DNA from 4 places in the Pseudoalteromonas sp. SG45-3 genome. Region 2 is predicted to be linked to each of the others. Evidence: predicted binding sites of a transcription regulator. Region 2 holds the regulator's gene; each other region holds the start of a gene.
What was found. The regulator LexA, encoded in region 2, represses DNA repair genes until DNA is damaged. The targets are predictions, from matches to a motif close to TACTGTATNNNNATACAGTA.

Region 1 (4,181 bases), on a different contig from region 2:
TGGCTCTATTACATCTTCTATTGTTTCGCGCTCTTCACCAATAGCAGCCGCTACATTGTCGAGCCCTACTGGGCCGCCCATAAATTTTTCGATTATGGCGAGTAAATATTTGCGGTCCATATAATCAAAACCACTTTTATCTACGTCAATCATATCAAGGGCTTGCTTAGCTACATCGGCGTTTACTGTGCCGTCAGATTTTACTTGAGTGTAATCGCGTACACGGCGCAATAAGCGGTTTGCAATACGTGGTGTGCCGCGCGAGCGCTGGGCAATTTCGGTAGCGCCATCGTCACACATTTCTAAACCAAGATAATGTGCAGAGCGCCCTACTATGTGCGATAAATCTTCTACAGAATAAAACTCTAATCGCTGCACAATTCCAAAACGGTCACGCAGTGGCGATGTAAGCGATCCTGCTCGTGTGGTTGCACCAATGAGTGTAAATGCAGGTAAGTCTAATTTAATAGAACGCGCAGCTGGGCCTTCACCAATCATTATATCAAGCTGGTAGTCTTCCATTGCGGGATACAGTATTTCTTCAACTTGCGGGCTTAGCCTGTGTATTTCATCGATAAACAGTACATCGCCCTCTTCTAAATTAGTAAGTAGAGCAGCTAAATCGCCTGCTTTTTCAAGTACAGGGCCTGATGTTGTTTTAATACTTACGTGTAACTCATTGGCTACAATATTTGCAAGCGTGGTTTTACCAAGCCCAGGTGGGCCAAATATTAATAAATGATCAAGCGCTTCACCACGGGTTCGGGCAGCTTCAATAAAAATTTCCATTTGCTGCTTAACATGAGGCTGGCCTCTGTAGTCGGCTAAAAGTTTTGGTCTTATTGCACGATCTATAGAGTCTTCATTTGTTTTTTCAGTCGCATCAATTAAGCGATCCGCTTCAATCATGGGTTACTCACAACATAGATTTTAAAGATTCTCTAATAAGAACCTCAGTAGACATATCGGGTTTACTTATCGATTTTACTGCTTTTTGAGCTTGTGGCAATTTATAACCTAATGCAAGCAGTGCCGATACGGCATCATCCGCTGCATTATTAGCAATTGTCGTATCGCTCATTGGCTCTATTACTGCGCTGTCACTAAATGGCGTAAATAAATCATTACCCCAATCTTTTAGCCTGTCTTTCATTTCGAGTACTAAACGCTCGGCTGTTTTTTTACCTACACCGGGTAATTTAACAAGCGATGTTGAGTCTTCGTTATTTACACAACTTACAAATTGTTTTGCCGACATGCCCGATAAAATAGCTAAGCCAAGTTTTGGCCCTACGCCATTTGCTTTTAATAGCTCTCTAAACAAAGCACGTTCAACTTTATTATTAAAACCAAATAATAGTTGAGCATCTTCACGCACTACAAAGTGAGTGTAAACAATCGCATTTTCACCAATTTTTGGTAAATCGTAAAAACAGGTCATTGGCATTTGTACTTCGTAACCTACACCACTTACTTCGAGTAATATTTCTGGTGGCTGTTTTTCGACTAAAATACCATTTAAGCGGCCTATCATAATTATTTCCTTAAACGTCCTCTAACGGTTTTGCTTGCGCTGCCCGCTAGTTTAATTAAATTTTGTTCTGAGTGAGCGTGGCAAATCGCAATAGCGAGTGCATCAGCTGCATCGGCTTGTGGCGTACCAGGTAGTTTTAAAATATTTTTTACCATGTGTTGCACTTGAGTTTTATCAGCGCCACCGTTACCTACTACTGCTTGCTTAATTTGCCTAGCTGAATATTCAAATACGGGCAAGTCGGCCATTGCAGCACCTACAATAGCAGCGCCTCTAGCTTGGCCAAGTTTTAAAGCTGAATCGGGGTTGTGCGCCATAAATACTTTTTCAATGGCAAAGGTTTCTGGCGAAAACTGCTCAATAAGCTGTGTAATGCCTTGGTAGATCATTTTAAGCCTAACCGGAAAAGGATGATCGGCTAACTTAATACAGCCACTGCCTAAGTATGTAAATTTAGAACCTTGATGGGCAACAACACCATATCCGGTCAAACGTGAACCAGGATCGATCCCTAAAATGATGGCCAAACAGCGCTCCATTGTTATTATTTTTAAATTACGCTAATAATGCCAGAGTACTGTATAAATTACCAGTACAAAGAAAAACAAAAATGCCCACGTACTAGGTGGGCATTTACAGGAGCATGTTAGTTTAAGCTTACCCTAGGGTACGTACTAATCCTTGGGTGTTTTGTTTAAGTGTTCGGGCAATCATTAAATAACCTAAACCTGCCACAAATACGCCGCCAGCTACCGGTCCAATAATCCATATATGTGGGTGTAACTTACCTGCTAAATCAAACATTTGTTGCTGCACAATTAAAAGCGCTATATCACTAAAAAATGCGGCAACTAAGCCAGCTAAACCGCCGAGTAATAAAAACTCATACAGGGTCGCGTTTTTAATTAATCGGCTTTTAGCGCCAAGCGTTCTGAGTATTACAATTTCTTGCATACGCTCACCTAAACTAGCTTGCACTTGCGATATAAGTACAAGCGCGCCACACAGCACAACAATTGCAAGTACAAAGCCAATGGCGAGTGATACTTGCGAAATAGTAGTTTGTATTTGCTTAACAAAGTTATCAATATCAATGGCTGTAATAGTAGGGTAAGTACGTAATAACTGGCTAAAATCACGCTTTTGGTCTGGGTTTATACGTACCGACGAAATATACGTTGCGGGAAAATCTGCAAGTACATCTGGGCTTAAAATAATAAAAAAGTTAGGTTTAAGCGTGGCCCAATTTACTTTGCGCACACTGGTGATTTTAGCGTCGAACGACTGCGAACCAATTAAAAATGTGAGCGTGTCGCCTATCTCAACATCTAAACGCTCAAGCATCGACTCCTCTACTGAAGCTTCAGCCATCGCATTCTCACCAAACCACGTACCTTGTGTTACTTCATTTTGGTCAGGCACATCTTTAAGCCATGTAAGATTTAGCTCGCGGCCAATACCTGCACGTGCTTCTTCGTCTTTTTTCTCGTTGTCTTGCAGCGATACTGAACGTGCTACCAACTCGCCATTCACCGCATTTACGCGCCCACGAATAGTGGGATAAAACTCTGATACTTGAATATCTTTTTGAGCTAAATATTCGTTAATTGGCTCAAGCTCATTTTGCGTAATATTAACTAAAAACGCATTAGGCGCGTCGCTTGGAAGTTGCGACTGCCAATCAGATATCATGTCGTTTTTAAGTACCACTAAAAACAGCAGTAATTTAATCGCTAACGAAAAACTAATTAACTGTACCGCGTTCACATTTGCACGCTTTTGAATAGATGCAATTGCAAGCGACCAACTGTTACCTGGCTTTAATCCTAGTTTTCGACCACCACCAAATATTAATTTAGATACTAAAAACAGCACACCAATTAGCGCAAGTGTTGATATAAACAAAATAAGCGTTATTTTTATGTTGTTACTAAATAACCACATTAATAAAAACACAGTTAGCGCACTCATACCTAAATGCACACGACTTACAGCCAACTTGTCGCCTAAGTTACGGCGCAGAACTCTAAGCGGTGGAATATCAAATAAATCAAATAACGGTTTGATAGAAAACATAACTGCACAAATTACGCCAGTGCTTATAGCCACCAGCCAAGGTTTAAAGCCACCCAAGGGTAGCTCTGTGCCCATACTTTTTGATAAGTAACTTGTTGCTATTTCTTGCAAGCCATAACCAATTAACAGCCCTATACTTACTGCCATTGCACATACAAGCAATAAATGAAGCATGTATATTTTGCGGATCATTGAGCGGCTACCGCCGAGCGTTTTCATCATCGCTACTGGGTCGTATTGGCGTTCACAATAACGTTTTGCTGAAACAGCTATAGCCACTGCGGCTAAAATAATACCTAATAGACCGGCTAGTAATAAAAAGCTCTCTGCGCGGTTTAAACTATTTGAAATAGGTGATTGACGGTCTTTAACGCCGTACCATTGTTGGTTTTCTTTCATTTGTGGTTTAAGCCACTCGTAAAAGCTATTTATATCGGCCTCACTACCTGCATAAAGTTGGCGATAATAAACACGACTACCCGGCTGCACAACTTCGGTCTTTGCCACATCGTCAATATTAATAAGCACACGACGGCTACTTGAAAATACATTAAATGGCGCGTCAGGCTCT
Region 2 (4,181 bases):
ATGTTCGTCCATGTTTCGTTTATAAAGCCGGGGTTCGCATCTTTTTTAACTGCAAAATCAGGTACCCACCAAGAGTGAATAACATCGTCAGAAGTCATTAAAAATCGTACTTTTTGATTTATTGGCAGTACAAGAGGCTTATCAACCTCAAGTAAGTAGTTAGGATTTTTATCTGCAAGATTCGCGATTTCATCTTGCGGGGTAGATAAAATAGAGTAGAACTCTACATCTTCACCCATATATTCATAATGCCATTTCCATTGCGAACCCGTAATTTTAATAGTGAGATCAGCTTTGCTGGCATCTTCCATTGCAATTAGGGTTTTAGTGGCTGGTACTGCCATAGCAATTAAAATAACAAACGGAATTGCAGTCCAAAGTATTTCTACTTTAGTGCTTTCGTGAAATTGGGCAGGTACAGCCCCTTTAGATTTACGGTGATGAATAAGTGCCCAAAACATAATTGCGAACACTATCACCCCAATCACACAACATATTATAAATATGGTCATGTGCAGCTGATATACATTATTGCTTATATCGGTTACGCCTTTGCGCATATTGTATTGGCTGTTAGCCAAAACTGGGTGCGAAAAAACACATAATATAAGCCACAAGGTAGAGGTCAGTTTACCCATGTGACGGCTCCTTTGATGCTATTGCGAATGCAAAGCGAAGAGGCATACGGCTTAAACGCCAATTCGTTATTTTTATTTTTTTAGCCAATCTAATTTAATATTGATTGGTTTTGCTGCGCCAACAACGGGTTTGTGTATATTGTGTGTTCTCAAAACTAAAAAGCTGTGAGTTATTATTAGCTCAGCACATTAACAATTAGCTAAAAAACGAACAACAAGCAAGTTTTAGTATAAAAAACAACCAGGTGATATTGAATAATTAATAAAAAATCGGTAATCAACTGGGCAACAGAAAGTTCAAAATATGAGCAAGGCAAAGGGGTTTAACGCATTCGGAGGGGGAAAATATAAGTGCAAAAAAGTTTACAGCTTAAATAGTCAGTGGGCTGTTTACGCCCTATTTTTAGTACAAATTTTAAAACAAAAATGCGTACTAGTTAGTACGCATTTATAAAACTGCTTGTTTAAAAGCTATTTTTAAAGTCACATCCAATCAGCGTTTCTTATAACGCCAACGGCTAAGCCTTCAATATTAAAAGACTCATTCTCAAGATCTACTTCAATAGAGTCAAAATCGTCGTTTTCAGCATGAAGTAATACTTTACGACCCGCTTTCTCAAGACGTTTTACAGTTACGTCTTCGTCTAGGCGGGCAACAACAACTTGCCCGTTTTCAGCGGTTTGAGTACGATGTACAGCAAGTAAATCACCATCCATAATACCAATATCTTTCATGCTCATACCGTTAACGCGTAGTAAAAAATCTGCAGCCGGTTTAAACATTAATGGATCGATTTTACAGTGACTTTCAACGTGCTCTTGCGCCAAAATAGGTGAACCAGCAGCAACACGCCCTATAAGCGGTAAACCTAATTGTTCTGGCTCTTCTTCTTCAATTAATTGAATACCACGGCTTGCACCTGGTTTCATTTTAATTGCGCCTTTTTTAGCAAGTGCTTTTAAATGTTCTTCAGCAGCATTGGCACTTTTAAAACCTAATGTTTGCGCTATTTCAGCACGTGTAGGAGGCATACCAGTGTCTTTAATAAAAACTTTAATTAGTTCGAGTATTTGAGCTTGGCGGTTCGTTAATGGTCGCATACAACTGGTTTTCCATACAGTACATTTAACTGTGAGTATATACAGTTAAATAAAAATCGCAAATTTAAATTAAGCCTTAAAATAGCTAAAGTAATTTCACTTGTGTACATTTTAGGGATATAACTAAAGCTAAGTTTATAAATGATTAAAAATGCAAAGGAGACATTATGAGTATTTGGTACCAGCCCATCACCTTAGAGCTGTGCAAGCAGTTAGAACAAGGCATTAATGGCCAAGGAACATTAATGAAAACTATGGGGATAGAAGTCACAGAAATTGGCGATGATTATTTGGTTGCCACAATGCCGGCAATTCCTGAGCATCATAACCCAATGGGCATGGTTCACGGCGGTGCTAACGTTGTACTTGCCGAAACAGTCGCCAGCTATGCCGCTAACTTTGTTGTCGATTTTACTAAATTTTACTGTGTAGGGCAGGAAATTAGCGCAAGTCATTTAAAAGCATCTCGCAACGGCACTTTAACAGCAACGGCTAGAGCGTTTCATATTGGCAAACGTAGTTCAGTATGGGAAATAAAAATTACAAATAGCCGCAATGAGCTGTGCTGCGTATCAAAAATGACCGCAGCAGTCGTAGAGCGAAGATAGTTACTTTTCGATTGGGTAAATGGTAATTTCCATACCCGCACCAATCGCAGATATACGCAATAATGTATCTGCATCTAAGGCTTGATTAAAGCACTTAGGAGAAGTCCCTGATTCAAAACCAATATCAAACGTTCTACGTGAACAGCTTAACCATTGCTTTAGCGCATTACGCGAACACGATTCAATAAGCTCACATATATGGTTTATGGCTTTATCAGGTGTGCTCACCTCACCTGTAGCTTCAATACGCGCTAGTTGACGGTATTCGTCTTTGTCATAATGTAAAATCGTCGCGACTTTTTTCAAGTCCGCCACTAGCAAACTAATATCTTGCTTTGATTCAAGCTCAAGATCTACATTTAAAAATTGAATTTCCGACATCGTTTCGTATTTATCCTCTAATAATTTCATTGCAAACTTTAACGCAGTTTTACCGTTATACCAAATCAACTATGCTCTATTAACCACTTTATATGGATATTTCGCAGCTTTTAAGTATTTTTTAGCATTTAAAGCTAGCTGGATATCAAATATTCAGCTCAATTAAACAGATAAGTCATGTTAGGAATTTAAGTGTAATCTTTTTTATTTTTAAATGATTACAGTAAGCTATAGTTTAAACTGCGACAAAATGTCGCAGTAACTTATCCTATTAATGTAATAAACTAGCTTCTAAAAATAATAAGACTAAAACATGAATAAAAAAATATTTAAACATGCTCGCAAGTTACATAAATGGTTAGGATATTTATTAGCACTACAAATTTTAGCATGGTTACTAGGTGGTTTAATTATGAGTGCAATCCCTCTTGATAAAGTTCATGGGGAGCATCTTGCAACACGTACTCTTAATAACCCATTTACGCAGGCTGATTATGTTGCCTCACTTGACGATATTGCCTCTCAGGTGGTTAATCCAACACAAATAATTTTTGAGAACTTCTTAACTACACCACTTATTACTGTCTTTAGTAATAACGAGCAGCAAAGCTTCAATGGAATAACAGGCCGACCATTTGAACCGCCAACTAAAATACAAATTACCGCAAATGCTAAAGCACACTTACTTATTGACGCTCAAGTAACAAGCGCTGTACTACTAAAGCAAGGTATGCGAGAAGTAGGATATAAAACCAATGTTTGGCAGGTACAATTTGACGACACATTTAACACAACACTGTACTTGTCAGAAAATAACGGCAAAGTTGTTACCGTTCGCAGCACGCTATGGCGAATATTCGACTTTTTTTGGATGTTACATATTATGGATTACGATGAGCGAGAGAATTTTAATAATCCACTGCTTATTAGCTTTTCAGCAACCAGTGTACTTTTTTGTTTAAGTGGAATATTACTACTTATACAAAATATACGACTAAAACGATTTATCCGAATTAAAAATAAGAATAAATCAAAGTAGTCATATTGGTTTTTGAGAGCTAGCGCCCACTTATCAAAGAGTAAATAAGCCTAGGGCTTATTTTATTCCAAGTGCTTAAATCGACTCAAATGTCGCTTTAACATTTCGTTTTCGAAAATCAACTCATCACGCTCATCCAGCAATTGTAAAACTAAAGCTATTGCCGACCAATCTAACGAAAAGTCATGTTGGATACGGGCCGCTTTTTTAACTAAGGTCACTGCAGATACCGTAAATTGCCACTGCGTAACATGATCCCCATCAATTGGAACCGCAATATTATGCTCAACTAGCTCATATAAAATTGCTTCGCTAATATCACTGCTCAAACATAGCTCTTTGCTAGTAAGTAAATCGTCTTTTTGTGTCACGATAATTTGCATTATGGCTTGCTCCAGTTATTACGGGGATTAA
Region 3 (4,181 bases), on a different contig from region 2:
ATGCGGGATCTTGCCAAGAGGCTAAATCATCTAGTTCAGGCAGTAATAAAAACAGTATACCGCCTGCTTTAACGGTGCCGGCAAGTGCTGCAAGTTTATCAGGGTGCAAACCACTAAAACCATCGTAAACAGCATGAGCAAATTCTTGCCCTAAAATTTGGTGTGTGCGAGTAGGCCAGTACGAATTTTTAATCGCGCACTGCTTTGATACAACAAGTGTATTGTTTTCATCTATTAATGAGTTAAGTATTTCATAACACCAAGCTGGGCTGCCCGTGATCAACACTAGCTGACGATGATACGCGCCAGCTAATTGTTGCTCTAACTCATTTAGGTGTGCTTTATACCGCTTGTAATCGTGCATAGGCCGTTACTAACCATTTGCTACCAAGGTCGTCAAAGTTAACTTGTACGCGAGATTGTGCGCCACTACCTTCATAATTCAGTACAGTACCAATACCAAACTTAGCATGCAGTACGCGTTGTCCTAAGTTAAAGCCACTGTCTTCAAATGCGGCATGGCTAACTGATGCGCTAAAACGCCCAGCGGCAGGCGGGCGAGAAACCTGTGTTTTAATACGGATTTCTTCTACGCAGTCTTCAGGGATTTCGCGTAAAAAGCGAGATGGGCTATGGTATTTTTCTTGCCCGTATAAACGGCGACTCTCAGCATGGCTAATGTATAACTTATCCATTGCTCGTGTCATGCCTACATAACAAAGGCGGCGCTCTTCTTCTAAGCGACCCGACTCTTCGTTGCTTTGCTGAGAAGGGAACATGCCTTCTTCTACGCCTACCATAAACACTAGCGGAAACTCTAAGCCTTTAGCTGAGTGAAGCGTCATCATTTGTACGGCGTCTTCGTGTTCTTCTGCTTGTCCTTCACCTGACTCAAGTGACGTATGGGCTAAAAAGCCTTGTAAAGGTGAGCTGTACTCTTCGTCTTCAGGCAGCTCATACTGATCACAAGCGCTAATTAGCTCTTCTAAGTTTTCTACGCGAGCACGGCCTTTTTCACCTTTTTCGGCTTGGTACATTGCCATCAAGCCTGAGGTTTGAATTGTGTACTTGGCTTGCTCATGCAAAGTTAGGTCGCTAATTTTATCTTCTATTTGTTCAACGAGTTCTACAAACTTACTTACTGCACCAGAAGCACGACCAGATAAATGCTGTTGTTCTACAATTGCTTTTGCGGCATACCAAAGCGGTAACGATTCTGCTCGTGCACAATCGCGTATATGGCTCAATGTTTTATCGCCAATACCGCGTGCTGGCGTATTAATTACACGCTCAAACGCGGCATCGTCTTGACGATTACCTACTAGGCGTAAGTACGACAACGCATCTTTAATTTCTTGTCGTTCGAAGAATCGCATACCCCCATAAATACGGTATTTTAAGCCTTCTTGCAGCATGGCCTCCTCGAGTACACGAGATTGCGCGTTACTACGGTATAAAATTGCGGCATCTTGTAGGGCATTACCTGCATTTAACCAGCTTCGTAGTTTGCTACTTACAAAGCGTGCTTCGTCTAACTCATTAAATGCCGCATAAATAGAAATTGGCTCGCCATCGTTACCGTCGGTCCATAAGCTTTTACCCATACGCTCTGAGTTATTTTGAATTAATGCATTAGACGCTTTCAAAATAGTTGCTGTTGAACGGTAGTTTTGTTCAAGACGAATGGTTTCTGCGCTAAAGTCAGTTAAAAATCGTTTAATATTTTCGATTTTAGCACCGCGCCAACCGTAAATACTTTGGTCATCGTCGCCTACAATCATGATACTGCTTGTATCGCCTGCAAGTAACTTTAACCAAGCATATTGAATGGTATTTGTATCTTGGAACTCGTCTACGAGCATATGTGCAAAGCGTTGCTGATAATGACGCAGTAACGTTGGGTTATTTTTTAACACTTCGTAGCTGCGTAGTAATATTTCGGCAAAATCTACTAGGCCTGCTCTATCACAGGCCTCTTGGTAGGCGGCGTAAACACGCAGCATCATTTGCTCGTTAATATCGTATGCTTGAATATCTTTAGGGCGAAGTGCTTCATCTTTTTTAGCGCTGATGTACCAGCCAAATTGTTTGGCGGGCCATTTTTTATCATCGATATTCATCGATTTTAATAAGCGCTTGATCATCCGAAGTTGATCGTCAGAGTCTAAAATTTGAAAGGCTTCTGGTAAGTTAGCTTCACGGTGATGAGCACGTAAAATACGATGCGACAAACCATGGAACGTACCAATCCACATACCACCTACAGGGGCTTTTAGTGTTTCTTCAACGCGGCTGCGCATTTCTTTAGCCGCTTTATTAGTAAAGGTTACGGCAAAAATACTGTAAGCAGATGCTTGCTCAACTTGCATAAGCCACGCAATACGATGAACTAACACTCGTGTTTTACCAGACCCAGCACCTGCTAATACCAGCATGTTTTGTAGTGGGGCTGCAACGGCATCGCGTTGTTTGTCATTTAAGCCATCGAGTAATTGTGAAACGTCCATCGTTACGCCTTTTTAATCAATATTGTGGGCAGTATAACAGGTGTTTTTGTTAGGCTAAATAAAATACTGTTTTTATAAACAGCTATTTATAAAATAGCCTTAAAAACGAGTAACTTGATAATTTTTTGAACAAACAAAAAAGCGTAAACGCACAATAAAAATTGCTAATTTGACCTAAAGTTAGCAAAATTTACTAACTCTCTAAATCTAGACTAATTTAACTATTTGATTTGTAAGCTTTAATAAATTGGCATAGAGTGTGTAAGTAAATAATTATAAAATCAAATAAATACAGAGGTTAGTATGGCAGATCAAGGTTCTGGCGGTAACGTAATCGCAGCATTATGTAATATATTTTTTCCTGGTTTAGGGCAGTTAGTGCAAGGGCGTATTTTAGCGGCTATATTTTTTGCACTCGCTATTATAATAAGTTACGCACTAATTTATGTGCTTGTAGGTTTTGTACTAGTGCCTATTATTTACTTATGGTCGATTATTGACGCAGCGCGTTATAGATCGCGAAGTTAACTGCTTTAAAGTTGAATAAAATAGCGCCCTTGTGGCGCTATTTTACTTTATATGTCCTGTGGTTTGCGGGCGTTTACGTATATAATTACGCAATTAAAGATTTACAGGCAAATCCTATGGAGTATCAATTTATTCGCGACCCTATTAGTGGGCTACGTATTAAAATAAGTAGTGAACACGCTATTATTGGTCGCTGGCTAAACGAAGAAATAGGCAAAGACAAAGTAGCTATGGTGCAAGCGCTTATTGCATCGGTGAGCTCAAGCTATGAGCCGTTAACGCTAAAAGGCCAAGAAATAGATTTAATATTAACCAAAGACGAAGCATTATTTGAAGCCCATGCGCTTCATCAAGACAGTGAAGACCTAATAGCGTATCAAGATGACGATTTAGCGCTTGAAGAAAATGGTTTAAGTAGTGGTTGTGGCTTTGAAGATTTCATTGATTTAATTGATTCATGGGCTGAATTTAGCGGCTCAAAGTAAACTACATATTAAGATAGTGCTGATGCGTTAAGCTTCCTTTATCTGTACTATTACACTAATCAAAAACGACAGGAATGAATATGTCTGCCAATTTAAACAAGCTAGTAGTTATGCTAGAAATGCAAAACGCCATGAACACTAAAGTACATGAGCAATGGTTTACTCAAGGATTCGAATGGTACCGCGCTATTTGGGTTGAGTGCGCTGAAATGCTGGATCATCATGGTTGGAAATGGTGGAAAAAACAAACACCAGATACTGAACAAGTTATTTTAGAGTTGGTTGATATTTTTCATTTTGGTCTATCGCTTAGAATTGACGGCAAAACTAGCTACGAAGACTTAGCAAAGCAACTTGAAGCTGAGCTTAGTAATGCTCAACAAGCGGATGACTTTAAACAAACGCTAGAAATATTAGCGGCTTCCGCCGTTGCAGATAAAACGTTTAATGCCGCTGCCTTTGCCGGCTGTATGGCGCAAATGGGTATGGATATTGATGATTTATATCGCGGCTACGTAGGTAAAAACACGTTAAACTTTTTCCGTCAAGATCATGGCTACAAAGACGGTAGCTACATTAAAGAGTGGAACGGGCAAGAAGATAACGAGCATTTAGTTGAAGTAGTTAAAAGCCTTGATACAGAACATGCAGATTTTGCAAA
Region 4 (4,181 bases), on a different contig from region 2:
TTTATACTTCATCTGGTGTTGTCGCTGGTGGTAAATTGTTTGAAAGCTCGTTTGGTTTAACTTATGAAATGGGTTTATACATTACAACGGGCGTAGTTGTTTTATATACCTTGTTTGGTGGTTTTTTAGCTGTAAGCTTAACTGACTTTGTGCAAGGTTGTATTATGTTCATTGCACTTATTCTAGTACCAACGGTTGCATACTCTTTGCTTGAACAACCTTTAGAATCAACTTTACATAGCGTAAATCCAGATATGCTTAACTGGATTGGTGCAGGTTCTGCATTAGGTATTATTTCTGCAATGGCTTGGGGTTTAGGTTATTTTGGCCAACCACATATCATTGTTCGTTTTATGTCGGTACGTAGTGTTAAAGATATGCCTAAAGCACGCCGTATTGGTATGACATGGATGATTGTTGCTGCCATTGGTGCTGTTGGTACTGGTATATTTGGTGCAGCTTATACTTATGAGAACAACATTGTAGTTGAAGACCCTGAAACAATTTTCTTAATTCTTTCTGAGTTGCTGTTCCACCCACTTATTGCTGGCTTTTTACTTGCTGCAATTTTGGCTGCGATTATGAGTACTATCTCATCTCAATTATTGGTTAGTTCAAGTTCATTAACAGAAGATTTCTATAAAACATTCTTACGTAAAGATGCCAGTGATAAAGAGCTAGTTGCTGTTGGCCGTATTAGTGTTGCCGTAGTTGCTATGTTCGCTATTTATTTAGCTTACGACAGAGATAGCTCTATTTTAGACCTAGTAAGTAATGCGTGGGCTGGCTTTGGTGCTGCGTTTGGACCACTTGTATTGTTTAGCCTTTATTGGAAACGCATGAACTTTGCTGGTGCGTTAGCTGGTATGTTAGTAGGCGCATTTACTGTGCTAATTTGGATATATGGACCATTTACTATCAATGGTGAAAGCTTAAGTAGCTTTATGTACGAAATAGTACCGGGCTTTATTTTAGCGAGTATTGCAATTGTTGTTGTTAGCTTAGTAACAAAAGAGCCTGAGCAAAACATCACTGCTTTATTTGATGAAGTAGAAAAAGAGCTTTAATTAGCAATTACTATTTATTTTAAAATGAGTAGTAATTAATACCAATCCGCAATAATACTTAATCATTTTGCGGGGCTAAACGTGTTGCTACCGGCGTTAAAAAATTCTCATTTAGAACAACTAAATATCGAATTTTTGCCTAGCTATCAACACGTTTTCCACCCTCAAAGAGATCACTTAATTAAGCGAATTGGTATAATAAAAAAGGGAGCAACTTAGTTGCTCCCTTTTTTATTTAGTTTGTCCCGTCCGAGGAGGGAACATTCTATGAATTAACTTACTTTTTTATCGTTGTTATCTTCAATTGATGCAACGTTATCTGACTTTTTACTTTTTGCTGGCGCTTTGGTAACAGCTGGATCTTTGCCACCTTTCAATATGGTCATAAAATCATCTTTGCTTTTCGCTATTTCTAAAGCAAGTGATTCAATTTGTTGCTCACTAAGCGGTACGTCTACCTTTTCTAGCATCAGCTCAAGTGATTCTGCTATATCGAGCATCTTGTCATAAGCATCCGCTTCTTTTTTGGTAGTAAACGTCATACGCTCGACTCCGTTTCGTTCTACAACATATTTAACAACAACAGCCATGATTTCTCCTGCAAAATTGCTTGGCACCGTGGTTTTTAAAAAACCATTAGATTACTGTTTTTATGTACAGTAATGGTTTGTAAGTAAATTTGCAAGCGCGAAGTATTAATTTTTAGGTGTCTTAAATTTGACAAAAAACGGTAACTTTACTTTAGTTAAGCAATCACTTTGTTGTACCAGCTGCATTTTCAGGATTTCGGATCATAGTGATAATGCGTTTAGGTACACTTTAAGTGATGAACTTTACAGTTCCTTATTTATTGATTTCCTGAGCAATACTCAAAATTAAGAAAAGAAGAATAAGGGCAAGTTTAATGAAAACGTTAAAAAATTTACTCATCATAAGTTTATTATGTTTACTACCCGCGACTACCGCGTATGCACAATTATCAGAAGTAACTAAGCAAATGCCTCAAGCTGAGACAATTAGTATAAATAATGCTGATGCAGAGATGCTTGCTAAGTTACCTGGTATAGGTAAGAAAAAAGCGCAGGCAATTGTGGATTATCGTGAAGAAAATGGCGAATTTAAAAGCGTTAGTGATTTATCGCAAGTTAAAGGGATTGGCAAAAAACTTTTAGCTAAATTAGAGGGGAAACTTACACTTTAATATTTCTAAATAGTAATCAGGGTGCTAGGCGCCCTGATTAAATTGTTTTAGTGCATCGCTTAAGTGCTTTTTAGCAAAGTTAATCTCAATAGGTGTAGTTAATAGTGGATAGCACAATCCGCCAAGTATCAAAAATGGTATTAATATCCAACCTTTAAATACAGTGAATATTAAAAATAGTGGGCTAAGTAATAGCAGTTTTATAATACGCAATAGAACTTTATCAGTTGGCGATAGCTGACTTAATGCAAGCGCAATTACGTCTTGACGCTGGCGTACTTTTAAATGCTTAAGCTGGTCTAATTGGCTTGAAAAAAATGTAAACATATCAAATCGACTTTTTAATTGATAAACGGGCAATAATTATAATAAATAGCGTTAGTGAGAAAATCCCAAATATCACTTCCATCCAAGCAGGCATGCTCATGCCAACAAACTGCCAATCTATATTTCCACAATCCCCGGTAGCTTGAAAAAAGCTAGGTATCCATTCATGTAGTGGCATAAATGATGGGAAATTTGGTTCAAACTCGCAGCTAAATGCAAAAGGGTCTGTGGTGGTCTGCATATCAATATGTTCGCGAGCAATTAAGTATCCCCAAACACTCGATATTCCCCAAATAACATACGCTATCATACGCACAGTTTTACTTTGTGGTTTACTTGAGCCTACAATCCCTGCGCCCAATAACCCCAATACTGCAGTGCGTTGATATATACACATTATGCAAGGCGCTAACCCCATTTTGTATTGAAAGAAAAGAGCGGTAACTTCAAGTAAAAAAACGATAGCTGTAAATAAAAGCCACGGGGTTCGTTGGGTAGGTAATTGTGCAAGCCAGTTCATAAAAATTCCGCGTTTTAATAGGACGTTAGATTATGACGTAGGATAAAGTATGCAGCAACAAAAAGGAAAAAAAAGCTACCGAAGTCGCTTTTTATAAGATGAAATTAATGACTACTCAATTCAGCCTTAGCAAAGGTTGAATGACGTTCTATTATTTTCCCATCGATACATAAGCTCAGTTATATTGCTTACTTATACTAAGGTGATGCATCATCTAAAGAATTTTTTATGGTTGCACTTTTTTGTACTTTTTCTTATGGCAAGTGCGGGATAAGTTAATTAAGCTCAGGCGCTGCGTAAATAAAAATATCTCCATAATAACAATGTACCTACAATGAATATTACTCTAGATATTCATGCATTGTAGCTAAATTAGAGAAACCCAAATTTAATTATTTATTAATTTTAAATTTCTAACCATTTGCTTTATTAATATATATTACTTTACTTGTTAGTTGTGCTTCGTCTGGTACAATCAGTCAGTTATTCGTGTAAAACGATGAGTGTTGATTAATTCGAGTGGGAACTGGATGAGAATTTTTAAAGCGAAAAGCCCAGCAGGATTTGCTGAAGAATATATAGTTGAGTCCATTTGGAACGGCGATTTCCCTCCAGGTTCAATTTTACCTGCCGAGCGAGAACTTTCAGAGTTAATTGGTGTTACAAGAACAACCTTGAGAGAAGTATTACAGCGTTTAGCGCGTGATGGTTGGCTAACAATTCAGCATGGTAAACCTACAAAAGTAAATAACTTTTGGGAAACGTCTGGCTTAAACATTCTTGAAACATTAGCGCGCTTAGATGAAGACAAGATGCCAGAGCTGACAGATCAGCTTTTATCTGCACGTACTAATATTAGTGCTATTTATACACGTGCTGCAATTAAGTTAAATCCTGAACGCGTGATTGAAATTTTATCACAAAGCCATGAGCTAGAAGACACCGCTCAAGCATTTGCTGACTATGATTATAAAGTGCATCACGAATTAGCCGTTGCGGGTAATAACCGTATTTATGTATTAATACTTAATGGCTTTAGAGGTTTTTATTCAAAGATTGGTTGTCA

Region 1: a site for LexA is predicted at 2,110-2,129, ahead of ruvC (crossover junction endodeoxyribonuclease RuvC). Genes of this name have one in related genera too.
Region 3: a site for LexA is predicted at 2,572-2,591, ahead of uvrD (DNA helicase II). Genes of this name have one in related genera too.
Region 4: a site for LexA is predicted at 1,710-1,729, ahead of H5126_RS14530 (YebG family protein). Genes of this name have one in related genera too.

The regions. Positions count from the first base shown of each region.
Region 1 covers NZ_JACJEN010000027.1:35,199-39,379, reverse strand. Annotated here, with positions in the region: gene ruvB (Holliday junction branch migration DNA helicase RuvB) at 1-909, opposite strand, end outside; gene ruvA (Holliday junction branch migration protein RuvA) at 917-1,534, opposite strand; gene ruvC (crossover junction endodeoxyribonuclease RuvC) at 1,537-2,061, opposite strand; gene H5126_RS19745 (ABC transporter permease) at 2,192-4,181, opposite strand, start outside.
Region 2 covers NZ_JACJEN010000016.1:11,778-15,958, reverse strand. Annotated here, with positions in the region: gene coxB (cytochrome c oxidase subunit II) at 1-638, opposite strand, end outside; gene lexA (transcriptional repressor LexA) at 1,122-1,739, opposite strand; gene H5126_RS15955 (PaaI family thioesterase) at 1,907-2,347, shown strand; gene H5126_RS15950 (hypothetical protein) at 2,348-2,728, opposite strand; gene H5126_RS15945 (hypothetical protein) at 3,042-3,767, shown strand; gene H5126_RS15940 (chaperone modulator CbpM) at 3,830-4,150, opposite strand; gene H5126_RS15935 (DnaJ C-terminal domain-containing protein) at 4,150-4,181, opposite strand, start outside.
Region 3 covers NZ_JACJEN010000002.1:3,557-7,737, forward strand. Annotated here, with positions in the region: gene H5126_RS02395 (GNAT family N-acetyltransferase) at 1-364, opposite strand, end outside; gene uvrD (DNA helicase II) at 342-2,507, opposite strand; gene H5126_RS02405 (hypothetical protein) at 2,811-3,035, shown strand; gene H5126_RS02410 (YacL family protein) at 3,152-3,520, shown strand; gene H5126_RS02415 (dUTP diphosphatase) at 3,601-4,181, shown strand, end outside.
Region 4 covers NZ_JACJEN010000013.1:74,307-78,487, forward strand. Annotated here, with positions in the region: gene putP (sodium/proline symporter PutP) at 1-1,067, shown strand, start outside; gene H5126_RS14530 (YebG family protein) at 1,340-1,657, opposite strand; gene H5126_RS14535 (helix-hairpin-helix domain-containing protein) at 1,972-2,268, shown strand; gene H5126_RS14540 (DUF6170 family protein) at 2,293-2,595, opposite strand; gene dsbB (disulfide bond formation protein DsbB) at 2,597-3,115, opposite strand; gene fadR (fatty acid metabolism transcriptional regulator FadR) at 3,646-4,181, shown strand, end outside.